Regions from separate parts of the Streptomyces sp. NPDC059875 genome, predicted to be linked through region 1. Evidence: riboswitches for the same ligand, from Rfam matches in the RefSeq annotation. Region 1 holds a riboswitch; each other region holds the start of a gene.
The links. A riboswitch is a leader RNA that binds a small molecule or an ion and turns the genes downstream of it on or off. The one in region 1 is predicted to bind cobalamin.

Region 2: it holds a riboswitch for cobalamin, as region 1 does, so the genes downstream of both, ACFV9D_RS11270 (energy-coupling factor ABC transporter permease) here and cobN (cobaltochelatase subunit CobN) in region 1, are expected to answer to the same signal.
Region 3: it holds a riboswitch for cobalamin, as region 1 does, so the genes downstream of both, ACFV9D_RS26175 (cobalamin biosynthesis protein) here and cobN (cobaltochelatase subunit CobN) in region 1, are expected to answer to the same signal.

Annotation. Positions count from the first base shown of each region.
Region 1 is NZ_JBHWJZ010000014.1:92,952-96,122, forward strand. It holds gene ACFV9D_RS18965 (precorrin-2 C(20)-methyltransferase) at 1-86, opposite strand, end outside; gene ACFV9D_RS18970 (precorrin-8X methylmutase) at 83-718, opposite strand; gene ACFV9D_RS18975 (cobalamin biosynthesis protein CobG) at 733-2,097, opposite strand; cobalamin riboswitch at 2,163-2,302, shown strand; gene cobN (cobaltochelatase subunit CobN) at 2,339-3,171, shown strand, end outside.
Region 2 is NZ_JBHWJZ010000007.1:157,133-160,303, reverse strand. It holds gene dhaL (dihydroxyacetone kinase subunit DhaL) at 1-426, shown strand, start outside; gene ACFV9D_RS11275 (PTS-dependent dihydroxyacetone kinase phosphotransferase subunit DhaM) at 423-827, shown strand; cobalamin riboswitch at 893-1,117, shown strand; gene ACFV9D_RS11270 (energy-coupling factor ABC transporter permease) at 1,146-1,844, shown strand; gene ACFV9D_RS11265 (energy-coupling factor ABC transporter substrate-binding protein) at 1,844-2,188, shown strand; gene cbiQ (cobalt ECF transporter T component CbiQ) at 2,192-2,941, shown strand; gene ACFV9D_RS11255 (energy-coupling factor ABC transporter ATP-binding protein) at 2,938-3,171, shown strand, end outside.
Region 3 is NZ_JBHWJZ010000023.1:104,447-107,617, forward strand. It holds gene ACFV9D_RS26170 (cobyric acid synthase) at 1-432, opposite strand, end outside; gene ACFV9D_RS26175 (cobalamin biosynthesis protein) at 429-1,391, opposite strand; cobalamin riboswitch at 1,424-1,568, opposite strand; gene ACFV9D_RS26180 (hypothetical protein) at 1,689-1,910, opposite strand; gene ACFV9D_RS26185 (anion permease) at 1,923-3,171, opposite strand, start outside.

The DNA of each region.
Region 1 (3,171 bases):
GCGGACTCGATGGCCCTGACGGCCGCGACCGTCATCAGGTTCGGGTCGCCGGGCCCGAGGCCGACCCCGTACAGCTTGCCGCTCATGCCTGGATCTCCGCTTCCGTCGCGATGGCGTTGATGGCGGCGGCGGTCATCGCGCTGCCACCGCGCCGGCCGCGTACGACGAGGTAGTCGAGGCCGAGCGTCTGGGCCGCCAGGGCGTCCTTGGACTCGGCGGCGCCGATGAACCCGACCGGGATGCCGAGGACGGCCGCCGGTCGGGGCGCGCCCTTGGCGATCATCTCCAGGAGGTGGAAGAGCGCGGTGGGCGCGTTGCCGATGGCGACGACGGAGCCTTCGAGGCGGTCGCGCCACAGCTCCATGGCGGCGGCACTGCGGGTGGTGCCGAGGTCGGCGGCGAGGCCGGGCACGGAGGGGTCGGAGAGGGTGCAGACCACGTCGTTGTCGGCGGGCAGCCGCTTGCGGGTGACGCCGCTCGCGACCATCTGCGCGTCGCAGAGGATCGGCGCGCCGGCGCGCAGGGCGGCGCGGGCGCGGGAGACGACCTGGGGGGAGTAGGCGATATCGCGTACGAGGTCGGTCATGCCGCAGGCGTGGATCATCCGCACCGCGACCTGGGCGACGTCGGCGGGCAGGCCCGCCAGATCCGCCTCGGCGCGGATCGTGGCAAAGGACTGGCGGTAGATCTCCGCGCCGTCCTTCTCGTAGTCGAACATCCTGTTGCTCTCGCTCATCTCGTGTGTGTTGACGGGCCGCGGGCCGCTGCGACTGCGGAGGGGAGGTCTGTACGGGGAGTGGGGCGCCCGTCCACGAGGTAGGCGTCCTCGCCGGTGGCGACGACGTCGACCCAGGTGCCGTGGGCGCCCTGCGGGTGGCCGCAGCGGCGCTCGCAGCCGGAGAAGTGGACCGGCAGCCCGCCGTCGCCCGGGGTGGCGTCCGCCCGGACGTCGGCGAGGGACTTCGCGCAGCCGGGCCGGCCGGTGCAGGCGCCGACGCCGGTCCAGGGGTCGGCGGGGCGGGTGATCAGCCCGGCGGCCGCGAGCGCCTCGCGCCGCTCCTCGGCGGCGGCGCGGCCGCCGAATCCGGTCACGACGGCTCCGCGCCAGGGGGTGAGCCGGAGTTCCCCGGCCGCGTCGGGCGCGAGGGCGCGCAGTTGGGCGGCGGTCAGCCGCCCGAGCGGCACGCCGACGCAGACCGCCCACCGGCCGTCGTGCCCGACGACGCCGGGCAGGGGCCCGGCGGAGGGGGTGTGCGGGGCTCGCCCGGCGACCGACTGTGCGGCGACGGGCGAGCGGTTGATGGACTGTGCGGGTTCGGGCGAGCGGTCGATGGACTGTGCGGCGACGCACGCTCGGCGCAAGGCCGCGGCCACGTCGGGCTCCACGCCCTCGGGGAGCTCCCGCACCCGCCAGGCTCCGTTCCCGGCCGCCCGCGCGGCTTCGAGGAAGGCGTCGGCGGCGGCGAGCGCGGCGCCGGGGGCGTCGGTGGCGGCGACCCGGAAGAACTGGGCGCCGACGCGCAGGAGCGCCGTGGCCCCGTCCGTACCCTCGCCGTCCGCCGAGGACGCCGCTGCGAGCAAGGTCACATCTCCGCCGAGGCCGGCCACATCCCCACGGCCGTCGTCCAGGACGAAGAGGAAACGGCCGGAAAGGGCCGCCGTCCACTCCCGCGCGCATAGCAGCGCGTCCAGCTCGCGCGCCCACAACTGCACGTCTCCGCTGCCGAGTCCGTCCAGTCCGGCGGCCGGCGAGGCCACCACGTTCCGGATCCGCTCGTGGGTCGCGGAGGGCAGCAGGCCGGCTTCCGCGAGCAGCTCCGCCAGCTCGGCTCCGCAGCCCTCTCCGAGGCCGCGCAGCTCCACGTTCCCCCGGGAGGTGACACTGACCCGTCCGTCGCCCAGGGCCTCCGCCGCAGACGCCAGAACCTCGACCTGATGAGACGTCAACAGGCCTGCGGGCAGGCGCAGTCGGGCCAGGCGGCCGTCGTCGGCGGAGTGCAGTCGGAGCGCCCCGGGGCAGGCGTCGCCACGGTCCCGTATGAGAGGTTCGCCCCGGTCGGGCGGGATGGGTGGGGTGGGCGGCATGGCGGCGAGCATACCGACGTGAATCCGGCTGACCACCGGGTGTGATCCGGCCAACCCCCCGGCCCGCGGGGCACAGGATCTACTATGCAGAACGGCATGGGGTCCCAGGACCCCGGGGAGGAAGCCCGGTGAGAATCCGGCGCGGTCCCGCCACTGTGAGCCAGGTCGCACCAGCGACCCGGTGAGTCAGGAACTCCTGCCGTCCACACGACCACCCGGGGCGCGGACAACCCCGAGGAAGGCCTGCGCACGCATGCGAATTCTGTTGCTGTCGCACTCCGACACCGACCTGCTCAGCGCTCGCGCGGCCGGCGGACCCGTCGAGTACCGGTTCGCCAACCCCTCCCGCCTCGCTCTGGACGACCTTCCCGGGCTTCTGGACGGCGCCGACCTCGTTCTCGTACGCCTCCTCGGCGGCCTGCGGGCCTGGGAGGACGGCCTGGACGCGCTGCGTGCCACGGGCCGTCCGCTGGTCGTGCTCTCCGGCGAACAGGCCCCCGACGCCCAGCTCATGGAGGCGTCCACCGTCCCCGTCGGCGTCGCGACCGAGGCCCACGCCTATCTCGCGCACGGCGGCCCCGCCAACCTGGAGCAGCTGGCCCGTTTCCTCTCCGACACCGTGCTGCTCACCGGCCACGGCTTCGAGGCCCCGGCCGCCGCGCCGACCTGGGGTCCGCTGGAGCGCGAGCCGCGCGTCACGGACGGCCCCGTCGTCGCCGTGCTCTACTACCGCGCCCACCACATGAGCGGGAACACCGCCTTCATCGGCTCGCTCTGCGAGGCGATCGAGGACGCCGGCGCCCGCGCGCTGCCGCTGTACGTCGCCTCCCTGCGCGCCCCCGAGCCGGAGCTGCTCGACCGCCTTCGCGAGACCGACGCGATCGTCACCACCGTCCTCGCGGCCGGCGGCACCAAGCCCGCCGAGGCCCAGGCCGGCGGCGACGAGGAGGCCTGGGACGCGGGCGCGCTCGCCGCCCTCGACGTACCGATCCTGCAGGCGCTCTGCCTCACCGGCTCGCGCGCGGCCTGGGAGGAGAACGACGAGGGGCTGTCCCCGCTGGACGCCGCCAGCCAGGTCGCCGTCCC
Region 2 (3,171 bases), on a different contig from region 1:
ACTCCCGGGGCCGTACTCGTCGCCGCCGGACGGCAGTTGATCTCCACCGTCGGCGGGGCCTCGGGGCCGCTGTACGGGACGCTGCTGCGCCGCACCGGGAAGAGCCTCGGGGACGCCCCGACGGTGACCCGGCCCGAGTTGGCTGCGGCGCTCACCGCAGGAGTCGCCGCCGTCGGGCAGCTCGGCGGGGCCCAGGTCGGTGACAAGACGATGCTGGACGCGCTCGTTCCTGCGGCGGAGGTGCTCGGCGAGTCCTTCGCGGCGGCCCGGGACGCGGCCGAGCGCGGCGCCCTCGCGACCGTCCCCCTCCAGGCGCGCAAGGGCAGGGCGAGCTATCTGGGCGAGCGGTCCATCGGCCACCAGGATCCCGGGGCCACCTCGTCCGCGCTGCTGATCGCCGCCCTCGCGGAGGTGGCGGGCGCATGAGCGCGCAGGTGGGCATCGTGCTGGTCTCGCACAGCGCGGCGGTGGCCGCCGCCGTCGCCGCCCTGGCCCAGGGTCTCGCCGGCGGCGGCGGGACCGCGCCGATCGCCCCCGCGGGCGGCGCCCCGGACGGCGGCCTCGGTACCAGCTCCGAGCTGATCGTCGAGGCGGCCCGCGGGGTCGACCGGGGGGCGGGTGTGGCGCTCCTCGTCGACCTGGGCTCCGCCGTACTGACGGTCAAGGCTCTGCTCGCCGAGGGCGACGAGCTGCCGGAGGGCGCACGGCTCGTGGACGCCCCGTTCGTCGAGGGCGCCGTCGCCGCCCTCGTCACGGCGAGCGCCGGCGCGGATCTGGACACGGTGGTCGCCGTGGCCTCGGAGGCGTACACGTACCGGAAGGGGTGACCGGAGTCCGGAAGGGGCATCAGGGGGCGCGCGGGAGATCCGTCACACACCGATCCGAGGTGCCTCCGTGTTGTGATGTACCTGGTCAACCCACTAATGTCACAGCGCCTTGGTGTACGGGAAACCGGTGCGGTACCGGTGCGGCCCTCGCCACTGTGATCGGGAAGTCCGGCTCCATCCCTCCGGGGAAGCCACTGTATCGCCGCGGGAGACCGCGGTGGTGTGGGAAGGCGGAGTCGCGGCGGCATGACCCGTCAGCCAGGAGACCGGCCAAGGTGCGTTGTCCATCCACGAGGTGCTGGAGAGGGTCTCCCAACCATGCATATAGCCGAGGGGTATCTGCCCCCTGTGCACGCGGCCGCCTGGGGCGTCGCGTCCGCTCCGTTCGTCGTCCACGGTGTCCGCGCGCTGACCCGTGAGGTCAAGGCCAACCCCGAGTCCACCCTGTTGCTGGGTGCCTCCGGTGCGTTCACGTTCGTTCTGTCCGCGCTCAAGATCCCGTCGGTGACGGGCAGTTGCTCGCACCCCACCGGTACGGGCCTGGGCGCGATCCTGTTCCGGCCGCCCGTGATGGCGGTTCTGGGCACGATCACTCTGCTCTTCCAGGCGCTGCTGCTCGCCCATGGCGGGCTCACCACGCTCGGCGCCAACGTCTTCTCGATGGCGATCGTCGGACCGTGGGCGGGCTTCGGCACGTACTGGCTGCTGCGCCGGTCCAACGTGCCGCTGATGGTGAGCGTGTTCTTCGGCGCGTTCGTCGCGGACCTGTCGACGTACTGCGTCACCAGCGTGCAGCTCGCGCTGGCGTTCCCCGACCCGGGCAGCGGTGTGGCCGGAGCGCTGGCCAAGTTCGGCGGGATCTTCGCCGTGACGCAGCTGCCGCTCGCCGTCAGCGAGGGACTGCTCACGGTCCTCGTGATGCGCCTGCTCAAGCAGTCGAGCAAGGCGGACCTGACCCGGCTCGGGGTTCTGCTCCCGTCCGGAAAGAAGACCGAGAAGGCGGAGGCGAGCGCCTGATGAGCAGGAACGCGAAGATCAACACGCTGCTGCTGCTCGTCGTGGCGGCGCTTGCGGTGCTCCCGCTCATGCTGGGGCTCGGCGACGACAAGGAGGAGCCGTTCACGGGCGCGGACGGGCAGGCGGAGGCGGCGATCACCGAGATCGATCCGGATTACGAGCCGTGGTTCAGCCCGTTGTACGAGCCGCCGTCCGGCGAGATCGAGTCGGCGTTGTTCTCCCTGCAGGCCGCGCTCGGGGCCGGAGTGCTCGCGTACTACTTCGGCCTGCGGCGCGGGCGCAGGCAGGGTGAGGCGCGCGCGGCGGCGGCGAAGGCGCCGCTCGTCACCGCCGGCGACGAGTAGCAGGTGCTGCCGATCGACGCGGCGGCGCACAGCAGTCGCTGGCGCCGCCGTCACCCGTGCGAGAAAGCAGTGCTCGGTTTCGGCCTGACGCTCTGCGCGGTCTGTCTGCCGCCGTGGCCCGGGGCCGTTCTCGTCGCGGCGGCCACCCTGGCCGTCCTCCTCGGTCCGGCCGGTGTGCCGGGGCGTCAGCTGTGGCGCGCGTTCCGCATTCCCCTGGGCTTCTGCGTGACGGGGGCGATCCCCCTGCTGTTCGAGGTCGGCGGGGCGCGGGGTCTTGTCGCCCTCGCGCCGGACGGCCCGGTCCACGCGGGCGAGTTGCTGCTGCGGACCTCGGCCGCGTCCCTGGGCGTGCTGCTGTTCGCGTTCACCACGCCCGTCTCGGACGTGCTGCCGCGGCTGGTACGGGCGGGGGTGCCGGCGCCCGTGGTGGACGTCGCCCTGGTGATGTACCGGATCAGCTTCCTGCTGCTGGACGCGATCTCCAAGATCCGGCAGGCGCAGGCGGCCCGGCTCGGGCTGACCACCCGGGCGGCGACCTGGCGCTCGCTCGCCGGGCTCGGGGCGACGGCGTTCGTCCGCGCCTTCGACCGGGCGCAGCGCCTGCAGACCGGGCTCGCCGGGCGGGGGTACGACGGGACGCTGCGGGTCCTGGTGCCCCAGGCCGCGGTCTCGGGTCGCTTCCTCGCCTCGACGGCCGGCCTGCTCGCCGGTCTCGTCGCCCTCACCCTCGTACTGGAAAGGTCCCTGCCGTGAGCCCTGAGCCACCTGTCGTGGAACTGGTGAAGGCCACCTTCGCCTACGAGGACGGGCCGGTCGTCCTCGACGGCATCGACTTCGCCGTGCCGGAGGGCCGGGCGATGGCTCTCCTCGGCCGCAACGGCGGCGGCAAGACGACGATGCTGCGGCTGCTGAGCGGGGGCCTGCGCTGCGGCAGTGGCGCGCTCCGGCTGGACGGCGAGGACGTGTCGTACGACCGGAAGGGG
Region 3 (3,171 bases), on a different contig from region 1:
CTCGGCCGGACTGCCCGCCCCCTCGCAGATCACGGCGTCATACGTGCCCCGCAGCTCCTCCAGGCACGCCAACACCGGCTCGAAGAGCTCCTTCTGCCGCCCTCCGTGGTAGCCCCGGGCGCTGAGTTCGCCCACCGGCTTGCCCATCAGGACGACCTGGCTGGAGCGGTCGCTCCCCGGCTTCAGGAGCACCGGGTTCATCAGCGCGCTCGGCTCGACCCGAGCCGCCTGCGCCTGCATGGCCTGCGCCCGGCCGATCTCCGCGCCCTCCCTCGTCACGAAGGAGTTCAGCGACATGTTCTGGCCCTTGAACGGGGCGACCCTCACGCCCTGCCGGACCAGCCAGCGGCAGATGCCCGCCGTGACGACGCTCTTGCCCGCGTCGGACGTGGTCCCCGCGACCAGCAGTCCGCCACCCGGTCCGCCCCTCATGCCCGCCTCCGCTTCATGGCCCTTGCGGCCAGCCGTCCACCCACACACACCGCCAGCGTCAGCGCGGTCACCCGGCGCGAGAGCCGCACCGCCCGCTCGATGTCCCCGACCTCCACGGCCCGGCCCTCCCCGTTGAGCACGGGCCGGTGCTCGACCCGTCCGCCGTACGACAGCGTGCCCCCGAGCCGTACGCCGAGCGCCCCCGCGAAGGAGGCCTCCACCGGACCGGCGTTGGGGCTGGGGTGCTGGGCCGCGTCCTGCCGCCAGGCCCGCGCCGCCCCCCGCGGGTCGCCGCCCGCCACCGTCACGAGCGCGGCGGTCAGCCGGGCGCCCGGCCAGCCGACGACGTCGTCGAGCCGGGCCGAGGCCCAGCCGAAGCGCCGGTACGTGGGGGACTTGTGGCCGACCATGGCGTCCAGCGTGTTCACGGCCCGGAAGCCGACCAGGCCCGGAACCCCCGCGACCGCGCCCCAGACCAGGGCACCCACGACGGCGTCGGACGTGTTCTCGGCGACGGACTCCACCACCGCGCGGGCCATCGCCGGACCGTCCAGGGCCTGCGGATCACGCCCCACCAGATGCGGCAGCCGCTCGCGGGCCACCTCCAGGTCTCCGGCGGCCAGGGCCCCGCCGATGGCGCGCGCCTCCCGGCCCAGGGTCGTACCGCCGACGACGGCCCAGACGGAGGCGGCGGTCAGGGCGACCGCGGCGCGGGGGTGGTCGCGTACGGTACGGGCGGCCAGCGCCGCGACCGCCGTGGCACCGCCGGCGCAGACGGCGGTGTGCAGCGCGCCCCACCCTCGGTGGTCGCGCCGGAGTAGCTTCTCGACGGAGCCGGCGGCCCGCCCGAACGCGGCGACCGGATGGCCGCGGCGGGGGTCGCCGACGATCAGGTCCGCGGCCAGACCGGCGGCGGCGCCGTACGCGAATACACCTGTGGCTGCACTGCGGCCGGGCATGGCGCTGTGTCCTCACTCAGGGTCCGCGCCCTGGCTCGACGTGACCGGCGGTGAGAGTTCCTGGCTCCCGGGGATCGACTCCCCGGTCACAGTGGCGGGACCGCGCCGGATTCGCACCGGACTTCCTCTACTGCCGCCGTAATGGCCCCGGAAGTCCACCACGCTGTGCGAACACCCGTCAACTCACCTTTGACCTGCGGCGGGACAGTGTGCGAAGCCCCACACGGACCCGCGGACACGACGACGGGCGGGCCGCACCCGAAGGTGCGACCCGCCCGGTCGACGATGCGTGTCCCGTCAGGCCACGATGAGATAGATCCCGTACGCGACGGCCGCCGCGCACAGCGCGAAGGCCGCGTACGCGCCGGTGCGAGCCAGGGTGGCCGAGCCTCCCTGGGAGGCGGCCTGCTCCTGCTTGGAGAGGCCGACGATGCCGAGGGTGAAGAGGCCCACGAGGGCGACGGTCGCCACGAGGCTGACTCCGAAGACGGAGCCGAGAGCTGCCCAGTCGATCTTCATGTCGTTCGTTCCTTACACCGCGGCCGAGGCTGCGGGGGCTGCCGGGTCCGCGGGGGCCGGCGAGGGGATGGTGGTCTTCAGGTCCTCGTCCGCGACGGCGGCGACGGAACCGGCCGGCGGCGGGGTGACGGCCGCGATGGCGGTGGTCACGACGCCCGCGGGCTCGGTCTCGACGTCGTTGACGTTGGTGTGGTCGACCACCTGGCGGCGGGAGACGACCCAGATGGCGACGCAGGAGGCGACCAGGAAGGCCGCGACGGCGTAGACGCCCCAGTCGCCCTGGCTGGCGACGTACTCGGCGCCGGCCCCGACCAGGCCGGCGGCCGGCAGGGTCAGGCCCCAGGCGACGAACATCCGGGTGGCGGTCGACCAGCGGACGACACCGCCCTTGCGGCCCAGGCCCGCGCCCATGACGGCGCCGGAGCAGGAGTGCGTGGTCGAGAGGGAGAAGCCGAGGCTGGAGGAGGCCAGGATGACCGTGGCCGCGCTGGTCTGGGCGGCGAAGCCCTGCTGCGGCTGGAGGTCGGTGAGGCCCTTGCCCATCGTGCGGATGATGCGCCAGCCGCCGAGGTAGGTGCCGAGCGCGATCGCCGTACCGGCGGAGACGATGACCCAGACCGGCGGGTTGGAGCCGGGGGCGATGATGCCGCCGGCGACCAGGGCGAGGGTGATGATGCCCATGGTCTTCTGGGCGTCGTTGGTGCCGTGGGCGAGCGAGACGAGACCGGCGGAGGCGATCTGACCGGCCCGGTAGCCCTTGTCGGTCGTCTTCTTGTCGGCCTTCTTGTCGAGGCGGTACGTCAGGCGGGCGGCGAACATCGCGGCCAGACCGGCGACCAGGGGGGCGGCGACCGCCGGGATGAGCACCTTGCTGACGACGGTCCCGCCGTTGACGCCGCTGACGCCGATGGAGGCGATGGTCGCGCCGATGAGGCCGCCCATCAGGGCGTGGGAGGAGCTGGACGGCAGGCCGACCAGCCAGGTCACCAGGTTCCAGAGGATCGCGCCGACGAGCGCGGCGAGGATGACCTCGGGTTGAATGCCCTCCTCGTTGACGAGTCCCTTGGAGATCGTCTTGGCAACCTCCACCGACAGGAACGCGCCGACCAGGTTCAGCACGGCGGACATGGCCACCGCCGTCTTGGGCTTGAGGGCACCGGTCGAGATGGTCGTCGCCATCGCGTTGGCGGTGTCGTGGAAACCGTTCGTGAAATCGAACACGAGAGCTGTCACGACCACAATCGCGAGCAGCAGCGTGATG